4 regions of the Streptomyces sp. NPDC096048 genome follow, and region 3 is predicted to be linked to each of the others. Evidence: riboswitches for the same ligand, from Rfam matches in the RefSeq annotation. Region 3 holds a riboswitch; each other region holds the start of a gene.

Region 1 (2,177 bases), 570 kb from region 3:
AGCAGCACGACCTGGCTGCTGCGCTCGCCGCCCGGCTTGAGCAGCACCGGGTTCATCAGCGCGGTCGGCTCCACGCGGCACGCCTGGGCCTGCATGGCCTGCGCCCGCCCGATCTCGGCGCCCTCGCGGGTGACGAAGGAGTTGAGCGACATGTTCTGCGCCTTGAAGGGCGCGACCTTGACGCCCCGCCGCACCAGCCAGCGGCAGATCCCGGCGGTGACGACGCTCTTGCCGGCGTCGGAGGTGGTGCCGGCGACGAGCAGGCCACCGTTCATGACGTACGTCCCTTCTCGAGGAGGCGACCGCTCACGTCGTACGTCCCTTCCTGACGGCCCCGCGCACGAACAGCCGCACGCCCGCGCACACGCCGAGCGCCAGCCAGCCCACGCGCCGGGAGAGCCGAACGGCCCGGTCGATGTCGCCGGAACCGGCCCGGACGGCGCGCCCGGCGGCCCCGTTGAGGACGGGCCGGTGCTCCACCCGGCCGCCGTAGGAGAGCGTCCCGCCCAGCCGCACGCCCAGGGCGCCCGCGAACGAGGCCTCCACGGGCCCGGCGTTGGGGCTCGGGTGCCGAGCGGCGTCGGCGCGCCAGGCCCGTACGGCGCCGCGCGGATCGCCGCCGGCCACGGTGGTCAGTACGGCGGTCAGACGGGCGCCCGGCCAGCCCGCGAGGTCGTCGAGGCGGGCCGAGGCCCAGCCGTACCGCCGGTACCTGGCGGACTTGTGGCCGACCATGGCGTCCAGGGTGTTCACGGCCCGGAAGCCGAGCAGTCCGGGCACCCCGCCCACGGCGCCCCACACCAGGGCGCCCACCACCGCGTCCGAGGTGTTCTCGGCAACGGACTCCACGACGGCCCGGGCGATCCCGTCGGCGTCCAGCGCCTGCGGGTCCCGCCCGCACAGGTGCGGCAGCCGGGCGCGGGCCGCCTCGATGTCGCCGGCCTCCAGGGCACGGCCGACGGCCCGGGCCTCGCGGGCGAGCGAGGTGCCGCCGACGACGGCCCAGGTGGCCGCGCCGGTCAGCGCGACGGAGGCGGCGGGGGAGCGGCGTACGGCGTGCGCGGCGGCGGTGCCGAGGGCGGCGGCGCCACCGGCGCACACGAGGGTGTGCACCGCGCCCCAGCCCCGGTGGTCCCGCCACAGCACTCGTTCCACGGCACCGGCGGCACGGCCGAACACGGCGACCGGGTGTCCGCGGCGCGGGTCGCCGAGGAGGAGGTCACCGAGAAGGCCGGCGGCGGCGCCGTACGCGAAGACGCGTTCGGCGCGCACGGCTCAACCGGCCGCGGGGCGGGAGAGCGAGTCGCCGGTGTACCCGGAACCGGTGCGTCCGGTACCGGTGCGTCCGGAAGTGATGTGTCCGGAAGAGGTGTGTCCGGAACCGCTGAACCTGGAACGGCGGCCGCGCATGGCGATATGTCCTCACTCAGGGTGTCCGCGCCCTGGTTAGAAGAGACCGGCGGTGAGAGTTCCTGGCTCCCGGGGGCAGTACCCCGGTCACAGTGGCGGGACCGCGCCGGATTCGCACCGGGCTTCCTCTCCTGCCGCCGTATTGGCTCCGGCAGTCCACCACGGCCCGCGAACACCCGTCAACCTGGCGTTGACCTGCAACGGGGGAGTGTGCGAAGCCCCACACGCGGGCGGTGTGCGCCGGCACGGGAAGAGGCGGGGCGCGGGACGGTCGGAGTCCGTCCCGCGCCCCGCCTCAGGGGTGTGCGCGGTCGCTCAGGCGACGATCAGGTAGATGCCGTACGCCACCGCCGCCGCGCAGGCCGCGAAGCAGGCGTACGCGCCGGTGACCGCGAGGGCCGCGGAGCCGCCCTGGCCGGCCGCCCGCTCCTGGCGGGAGAGGCCGACGATGCCGAGGGTGAACAGGCCCACCAGGGCCACGGTGGCCACGAGGCTGACCCCGAAGACGGAGCCGAGAGCTGCCCAGTCGATGCTCATGGAGGTTCGCTTTCCTTCGTACCCGGGCGCGGGTTCAGACGGAGGTGGTGGCCGAGGGGGCCTTGGAGTCGGACGCGGAGCCCGGGGCACCGGCCGCGGCCAGGTCCTCGGTCACGCCCGCCGGGGGCGGGGACACGGCGGCCATCGCCGTGGTCACCACACCGGCCTGCTCGGGCTCGTCGACGACGTTGGTGTGGTCGACGACCTCGCGCCGGGAGATCTTCCAGATG
Region 2 (2,177 bases), on a different contig from region 3:
GAACTCCTCGATGTCCGCGTGCCAGGTCTCCAGGTAGACGGCCGCCGCGCCCTTGCGCCGGCCGCCCTGGTTCACGGCGGCGACCGAGGCGTCCAGTGTCTTCAGGAACGGGACGATGCCGTTGGAGTGCCCGTTGGTGCCGCGGATCAGCGAACCCCGGGCGCGGACGCGGGAGTAGGCGATGCCGATGCCGCCGGCGTGCTTGGAGAGGTTGGCGACCTGGTGATAGCGGTCGTAGATGGAGTCCAGCTCGTCCTTGGGGGAGTCCAGGAGGTAGCAGGACGACATCTGGGCGTGCCGGGTACCGGAGTTGAACAGGGTGGGGGAGGAGGGCAGGTAGTCGAGGCGGCTCATCAGCCCGTACAGCGCGGCCACCTCGTCGGCCGAACGCGGGCTGTCGTCCTCGGCGAGTCCGGCGGCCACCCGCAGCATGAAGTGCTGGGGCGTCTCGACGACCTTGCGAGTGATCGGGTGCCGGAGCAGGTAGCGGCTGTACACGGTGCGCAGGCCGAAGTAGCCGAAGCGGTCGTCGGCGGCCGGGTCGATCAGCTCGTCCAGGCGGTCCGCGTGCAGCCGTACGAACTCGGCGGTGCGGTCGGCGATCAGACCCTCGCGGTGACCGGTGGCGACCGACCCGGTGAACGAGGTGACGCCCTGCGAGGCGGCCTCGGCGCGGATGCCGATGGTCAGCAGCCGGGCGGCCAGCCTGGAGTAGACCGGGTCCTCCGAGATGAGCCCGGCCGCCGCCTCCGTGGCCAGCTCCCGCAGCTCGGACTCGTCCGCACGGGCGGACCGGCCGCGCAGTGCGGCGGCGGCGACCCGGCCCGGGTCGGCGCCGGGGAGGTCGGCGGTCAGCTCGGTCAGGGTCCGCAGCAACGCGGCGCCGGGCCCGTCGGGCTGCTCGGTCACCGGGGCCGCTGAAGTCGTCGCCGGGGTCGCTGAAACCGGGTCGGCTGGCGCGATGGTCACGTGGGGGCACTCCCTCGCTCGGCACGGGGCCTGGGGGAGGGCAGGGCAGCTCACGAGCGCACACGGCGTCGCGTCCACCGGCCCACTCCACGAGGCCCGGACGTCAGGCACCCGGACCGGGACGGTACGGGCGCACTGTCGGCAGGTCCTCGGACTGGACATGCGTGTGCACACGTGCGGAGACGCGCGGATACACACAAGTACACCGTTGCGGGACAGTTCCGGATTCGCACCGGATTCCCCTGCGGCGACAGCGAGCACGAGCATACATCTTGTGCCGGGTTCGGCGAGCACCCCCAGATGTTGTGTCGCGGAGGGGTCGTCGAGGGGCGGCGCTGGTGTCAGAGCGTCAGTTCATAGGTGAGGAGCGTGATGTCGTCGAGCTCCGGCAGCGGGTTCCAGTCGCGCTCGGGCGTGCGGGCGAAGCCCATCCGTTCGTAGAGGCGGTGGGCGGTGCGCATGGTCGGCTGGGTCGACAGCACGACGCGCGCGCAGCCCTCCACGGCTCGGGCGCGGTCGACGCAGGTCCGCACGAGGGCCACGCCCACCCCGCGTCCGCGGGCCTCGCGGGCGACGGCGAGCATCCGTATCTCGGCCTCGCCGGGCCGGGCGATGTCGGCCATGGGGCCGCCGGACGGCACGAAGGTCACGCCGCCGAGCACCCGGCCGTCCGCCGCGGCGACCAGCACCTCGGCGGCCGCCGCCCGCTTGGCCACGTTCCTCAGCTCGCCGAGGTACGCGTCGCTCTCCCCGAAGTCGAGGAGACCGTCCCGCAGATAGGCCTGCGCGGTGATCTCACCGAGGGTGCCGTACTCGTCCGCCGCCGCCTGCCGGATCACGAAGTCCATGACGCCGAGTGTGCCCGACGGGTACGACAACGGGCCGCCGGATCTCTCCGACGGCCCGCCGCGTATCAGGGATGGCGATCAGTGCGAGGTGCCCGCCGTGGCCGGCGGCAGCTCCACCTCGACGCCGGGGTCGCCCGCGTCCGCCGTGTAGTCGCCGGGCTTGGTCTCGTCGACGCCGTCGGGGGCCTTGAGGGCCCGCATGACGAAGGTCAGGACCACGGTGACCGCGACGTTCAGCACGAAGGCGGTGAGGCCGATGTAGCCGATCTCGCCGATGCCCGGTATCTCCTTGGAGGAGCCGCCGAAGTGCTTCTGCGTCGGCGAGGCGACACCGTACGCGGCGACCGTGCCGTAGATCAT
Region 3 (2,177 bases):
CAGCAGGAACGCGGCCAGGAAGAGGAGGACGACGCGGGCGACGCGGCGGGTCACGGCTGCTGCTTCTTGTTGCGGCCGCTCAGCAGGAAGCCGATGCCGATGCCGAAGACCACGCAGACGCCGACGAACCACCAGACGCCGAAGCCGGAGTCCTTCTTCTCGTCCTTGGTGTCGTCCTCGCTGCTCGCGGTCGCGGTGTCCGTCGTGCTGACACCTCGCGGAGCCGGACCCGTCGCGTTCAGTTCCGCCACCAGGTCCGTGCCACCGAAGGCGCGCGGGTCGGTGCCCGTGGCGTGGGCGGCGAAGATCAGCTGGGCGTAGGCGGCGGGTCCGCTCTGCTCGGCCCACTTCGCTGCGTTCTTCTTCAGCCACGCCAGCGGCTTCGCCGCCTTCTCCGCGCCGCCCTGCGCGGCGAGCGCGACGACCGCGTCGGCGGTGTTGCCGTAGTCGGGCTGGACGGCGGAGCCGCCGAGGGCCGACTTGAGATGGCCGTCCTCGGCCACGGCGCCGGTGAGGTAGGCCGCGCCGTTCGCCGCGGCCTGCTCGCGGGTGGGCTTGTCCGTGCAGGCGGCGTCGGCCGTCTTCTCGCCGGCCTCGGTGACCAGGCCCTTGCCGAGCGCGCCGAGGACGCCGGCGGCGGTCGCGTCCGCGTTGGCGAGCAGCTTGCCGTCCTGGTCCGGGTACCCGAAGGCACCGCCGTCGCCGGCGCAGGGCAGGGCGGCCGCCAGCAGCGCGTCGTACGGGGACCTGCCGCCCTTCTCGAAGGTCTCCGGGCCGGTCTCCGTGGCGGCCAGGGCGCCGATGACCACGGAGGTGGAGTTGGCCTCGCTGGGGCTGCCGGGGGTGTAGCCCCAGCCGCCGTCCTTGTTCTGAGCGGACTTCAGCCAGCCGAGGGCGTCCTCGACGGCGTCGCCGTGCCCGCCGACGGCCCACAGCGCCTGGACGGCGGCGGCCGTGCTGTTGGTGTCGACCATCGTCTTGGCGTCGCACGCCTTGGCGGGGTCGGCGCGATACGGGGCGAAGGCGCCGTTGTCGCACTGCTGGCCGGTGAGCCAGTCCACGGCCTTCGACGACGGGATCACGCCCACCGTCTTCTGCGCGAGCAGGGCGAGGGACTGGCGCCAGACACCGTCGTACTGGGGGTCGGCGGTGCCGTACAGCCCGGAGGACTCGGGGTCCGCCGGGGTGGACGCGGACGGGGAGGACGACGGATCGGCGGCGACCGCGGGCGCGGCGGCGGCGCCGATCACGGCTATGGCGGCGAGAGCCGCGGCGCTGCTGCGACGGCGGACGTTCATGAGCGGCGGGTGCCTTTCCCTGTGCGGGGCCGGGCAGCACGGGGCACCCCCGGCGGCTCGGCCCCGTATGCCTCGACGGTGCCCGTGCGCCGGCGGGTGCCGGGCACGTGAGCCGGTCACGTCCGCGCGGGGCAGTCCGGCTCACCGTCCGGGCAAGTCCTCAAGGGGCCACGGTGGACGGCTCACGGTTGCGGGTCAGCGCCGGAATTGCACCGGCTTCCCCCCGTACGGGTGTGATGACGACGCCGCCACTTTACCCGGAGGCCACGGAGCCGGGCCGGGGCGCCCGCCCGCGGGCTCCGGCCTCGGTCACGTCGATCAGCCGGCACACCGTCTCGATGTCCACCCGTACCTGGGTGAGGGAGGCGCGGCCGGCGAGCCAGGTGATCAGGGTCGAGTGCCACGTGTGTTCGATGACGCGGATGGCGGAGAGCTGCTCGGGGGTGGGGTTCTCCAGGCCGCCCATCGCGTCCAGGATGATCGCCGTGGTCTGGCGGGAGACCTGGTCGACCTCCGGGGAGACGCCGCGGTCGGCGAAGGTCAGGGCGCGGGCCATCGCCTCGGCCAGCCGGGGTTCGCGCTGCAGCGCGCCGAAGGCCCGCATCAGGGTCTGCGCCACCCGGTCGGCGGCCGTGTCGCCGGTCGGCGGGCTCTTGCGCAGGGTGCCGTGCAGCCGCTCCAGCTGGTCGTGCATGGTCGCCACCAGCAGATGGACCTTGGACGGGAAATAGCGGTACAACGTGCCGAGGGCGACCTGCGACGACTCCGCCACCTCGCGCATCTGCACCGCCTCGAAGCCGCCCCGGCAGGCCAGCCGGGCGGTCGCGTGCAGGATGCGGCGGCGGCGCTCCCGCTGCCGCTCGGTGAGGGGCGGTGCGG
Region 4 (2,177 bases), on a different contig from region 3:
CGTGTTCGACGGCGTGGAGCGGGCGGCGGCCGCCTTCGGCAGGCTGGACGTCGTCGTCAACAACGCCGGCGTGATGCTCTACGGCATGGTGGAGGAGGCCACGGAGGAGCAGATCCGGGCACACATGGATGTGAACTTCTTCGGCGCCGTATGGGTGGCCCAGGCGGTCCTTCCCCACCTGCGCGCCCAGGGCGGGGGCCGGCTCCTCCAGGTCACCTCGATGGGCAGCGGCGGCGGCATGGCCACCGTCGGCTTCTACGGCGCGGGCAAGGCCGCCCTGGACTCGGTCAGCGAGGCGCTCGCCATGGAGGTCGAGGGGTTCGGCGTCAAGGTCACCGTCGTGCAGATGGGCGGCTACGAGACCGGCCTGTTCACCACGGGCACCACGACCACCGAACCCCAGGCGCGGTATCAGCCCCTGCGCACCGAGATGGAGGCGATGTGGGGCGACGCCGTCGCCCCGGACCCGGGCACCGCCGCCCCGGTCATCATGGAACTGGCCGCGCTGCCGGACCCGCCCCGACGGCTCATAGTCGGCAGCCAGTCCTTCGATCACGTACTGGAGATGGGCCGGGCCCAAGCGGATCTGTACCGGTCCTGGGAGCACCTCAGCCGCATCGCCCCTGGCTGACCGGCCGCACGCCACGGCAGGCGGGCGAGCGCGGCCGAGATGGCCGACCGGCCGCGCACCGGGCTGGAGGACATCCCCGCCGAGCCCCACCGAGCCCAGCCCCACCCAGCCCCACCCAGCCCCGCCGAGCCCCGCCGAGCGGCCGCTGGTCAGTCCCGGTCGCGCCCGAAGACCCGCGGCCGGCCAGAGACTCGCGCCTCTCCGGAGAACCTGGTCGCCGCCGCCCGCGCGGTCCGCCGCGAACCGCGCCGGCCGGCCGGCGGGCCGTCAGCCGGCGGTGCGGCGCCGTGGCGGGGTGAAGGCGTAGAGGTCCAGGATCTCCGGGCGGGGCGCCACGCCGGGGCCGCCGGCGCGGGCCCACGCGGCCACGTCCTCGGTCCCGTCCGCGTCGTTGACCAGCCCGAGCCAGACCGGCCGCGCCCCGGCGGCCCGGCCCTCGGCGGAGGGCTGCACGACGATGACGTTGGCCTGGTCGCAGACGTCGAGGCAGTCGGAGACCCGTACCGGCGCCGCGGCGCGCAGGCGTTCCGTCTGGGCCGCGTGGTCGACGCCGGTCACTTTGGGGCTGCCGCAGCAGCAGTCGCGGCAGACGACGATGCGGCACGGCACGGGGCCGGTAGCCGTGGCGGGCGGCCACGCGTCGTCTGTCGTCGGTCCGGTCGGCGTTGCGGGCATGCGGTGCCGTCCCTCTCTCCGGGGAGATCCGCCCCGGTGGTCCGTCGAGGAGGCGACCGCGTGAGTCTCCTGGCTCTCGGGTCGCTGCTCGCCCCGGCCTTCCCACCCGTTGCCGGGCAGTGGCCTGTCGGGACTCGCTCGCCGATCACAGTGGCGGGACCGCGCCGGATTCACACCGGCTTCCTCGTTCCGCCGTCGCCTTGTCGCCGGCCATCATCCCATTCGGGCGGGACGGTACGCCCGCCCGGATCAGGCCGTCATTCCGTCTCCTGAGCGTGCGGCGCCGTCGCGGGCGGATCGGCCGGACGGTCCCGTCCGCCGTCGCGGCCGGACACCACCACGACGACGAGTCCCACGACGACGGCTCCGGCGACGACCCGTCCTGCCGCACGCGCCCACCAGGCGGGCCGGGCCGCACCCGCGCCTCCCCTCTGCGTACCCAGCCGTTCGGCCCGCCGGGCGGGTCGCAGCAGACGCAGCAACAGCAGGGCCGCCACCGGAAGTTGCAGCAGCCACAGGACGGTGCGCGGCCACTCCCCGTACCAGACGTTGGTCCCGTACAGCAGGGTGTGCCACACGCTCAGCACGTATACGACGATCACGAACCGGTGCAGCCGTCGCCACGTGTTCGCTCCGATGCGGTGCCGGACGTAGAACAGCAGTCCCAGCGGTATCGCCAGGTACAGGGCGCCCTGGCCGAGCGGGATGGCGACTTGGCCGGTGCCGGAGTCGTACCAGCCGGGCACGAAGCTGTCCGCGAAACCCACCCACAGCCGCTCGGCCCAGCCCACCTTCGTCTCGTAGCGGACGAGTTCGGCCGCGAACATCAGCGCGTGCGCGAACATCAGGGCCATCGTCGTCAGGCTCGTGG

What was found. A riboswitch is a leader RNA that binds a small molecule or an ion and turns the genes downstream of it on or off. The one in region 3 is predicted to bind cobalamin.
Region 1: another riboswitch for cobalamin. It lies ahead of ACIQ6R_RS08275 (cobalamin biosynthesis protein); the one in region 3 lies ahead of ACIQ6R_RS10780 (prenyltransferase/squalene oxidase repeat-containing protein).
Region 2: another riboswitch for cobalamin. It lies ahead of ACIQ6R_RS03660 (ribonucleoside-diphosphate reductase subunit alpha); the one in region 3 lies ahead of ACIQ6R_RS10780 (prenyltransferase/squalene oxidase repeat-containing protein).
Region 4: another riboswitch for cobalamin. It lies ahead of ACIQ6R_RS21825 ((2Fe-2S) ferredoxin domain-containing protein); the one in region 3 lies ahead of ACIQ6R_RS10780 (prenyltransferase/squalene oxidase repeat-containing protein).

What each region holds. Positions count from the first base shown of each region.
Region 1 covers NZ_JBIWGG010000003.1:56,480-58,656, reverse strand. Annotated here, with positions in the region: gene ACIQ6R_RS08280 (cobyric acid synthase) at 1-275, opposite strand, end outside; gene ACIQ6R_RS08275 (cobalamin biosynthesis protein) at 307-1,272, opposite strand; cobalamin riboswitch at 1,446-1,587, opposite strand; gene ACIQ6R_RS08270 (hypothetical protein) at 1,726-1,947, opposite strand; gene ACIQ6R_RS08265 (anion permease) at 1,982-2,177, opposite strand, start outside.
Region 2 covers NZ_JBIWGG010000001.1:765,388-767,564, forward strand. Annotated here, with positions in the region: gene ACIQ6R_RS03660 (ribonucleoside-diphosphate reductase subunit alpha) at 1-969, opposite strand, end outside; cobalamin riboswitch at 1,092-1,253, opposite strand; gene ACIQ6R_RS03665 (GNAT family N-acetyltransferase) at 1,311-1,817, opposite strand; gene mctP (monocarboxylate uptake permease MctP) at 1,896-2,177, opposite strand, start outside.
Region 3 covers NZ_JBIWGG010000003.1:631,151-633,327, reverse strand. Annotated here, with positions in the region: gene ACIQ6R_RS10785 (SCO2322 family protein) at 1-54, opposite strand, end outside; gene ACIQ6R_RS10780 (prenyltransferase/squalene oxidase repeat-containing protein) at 51-1,298, opposite strand; cobalamin riboswitch at 1,406-1,561, opposite strand; gene ACIQ6R_RS10775 (TetR family transcriptional regulator) at 1,552-2,177, opposite strand, start outside.
Region 4 covers NZ_JBIWGG010000007.1:404,779-406,955, reverse strand. Annotated here, with positions in the region: gene ACIQ6R_RS21830 (SDR family NAD(P)-dependent oxidoreductase) at 1-631, shown strand, start outside; gene ACIQ6R_RS21825 ((2Fe-2S) ferredoxin domain-containing protein) at 899-1,306, opposite strand; cobalamin riboswitch at 1,369-1,495, opposite strand; gene ACIQ6R_RS21820 (ferric reductase-like transmembrane domain-containing protein) at 1,564-2,177, opposite strand, start outside.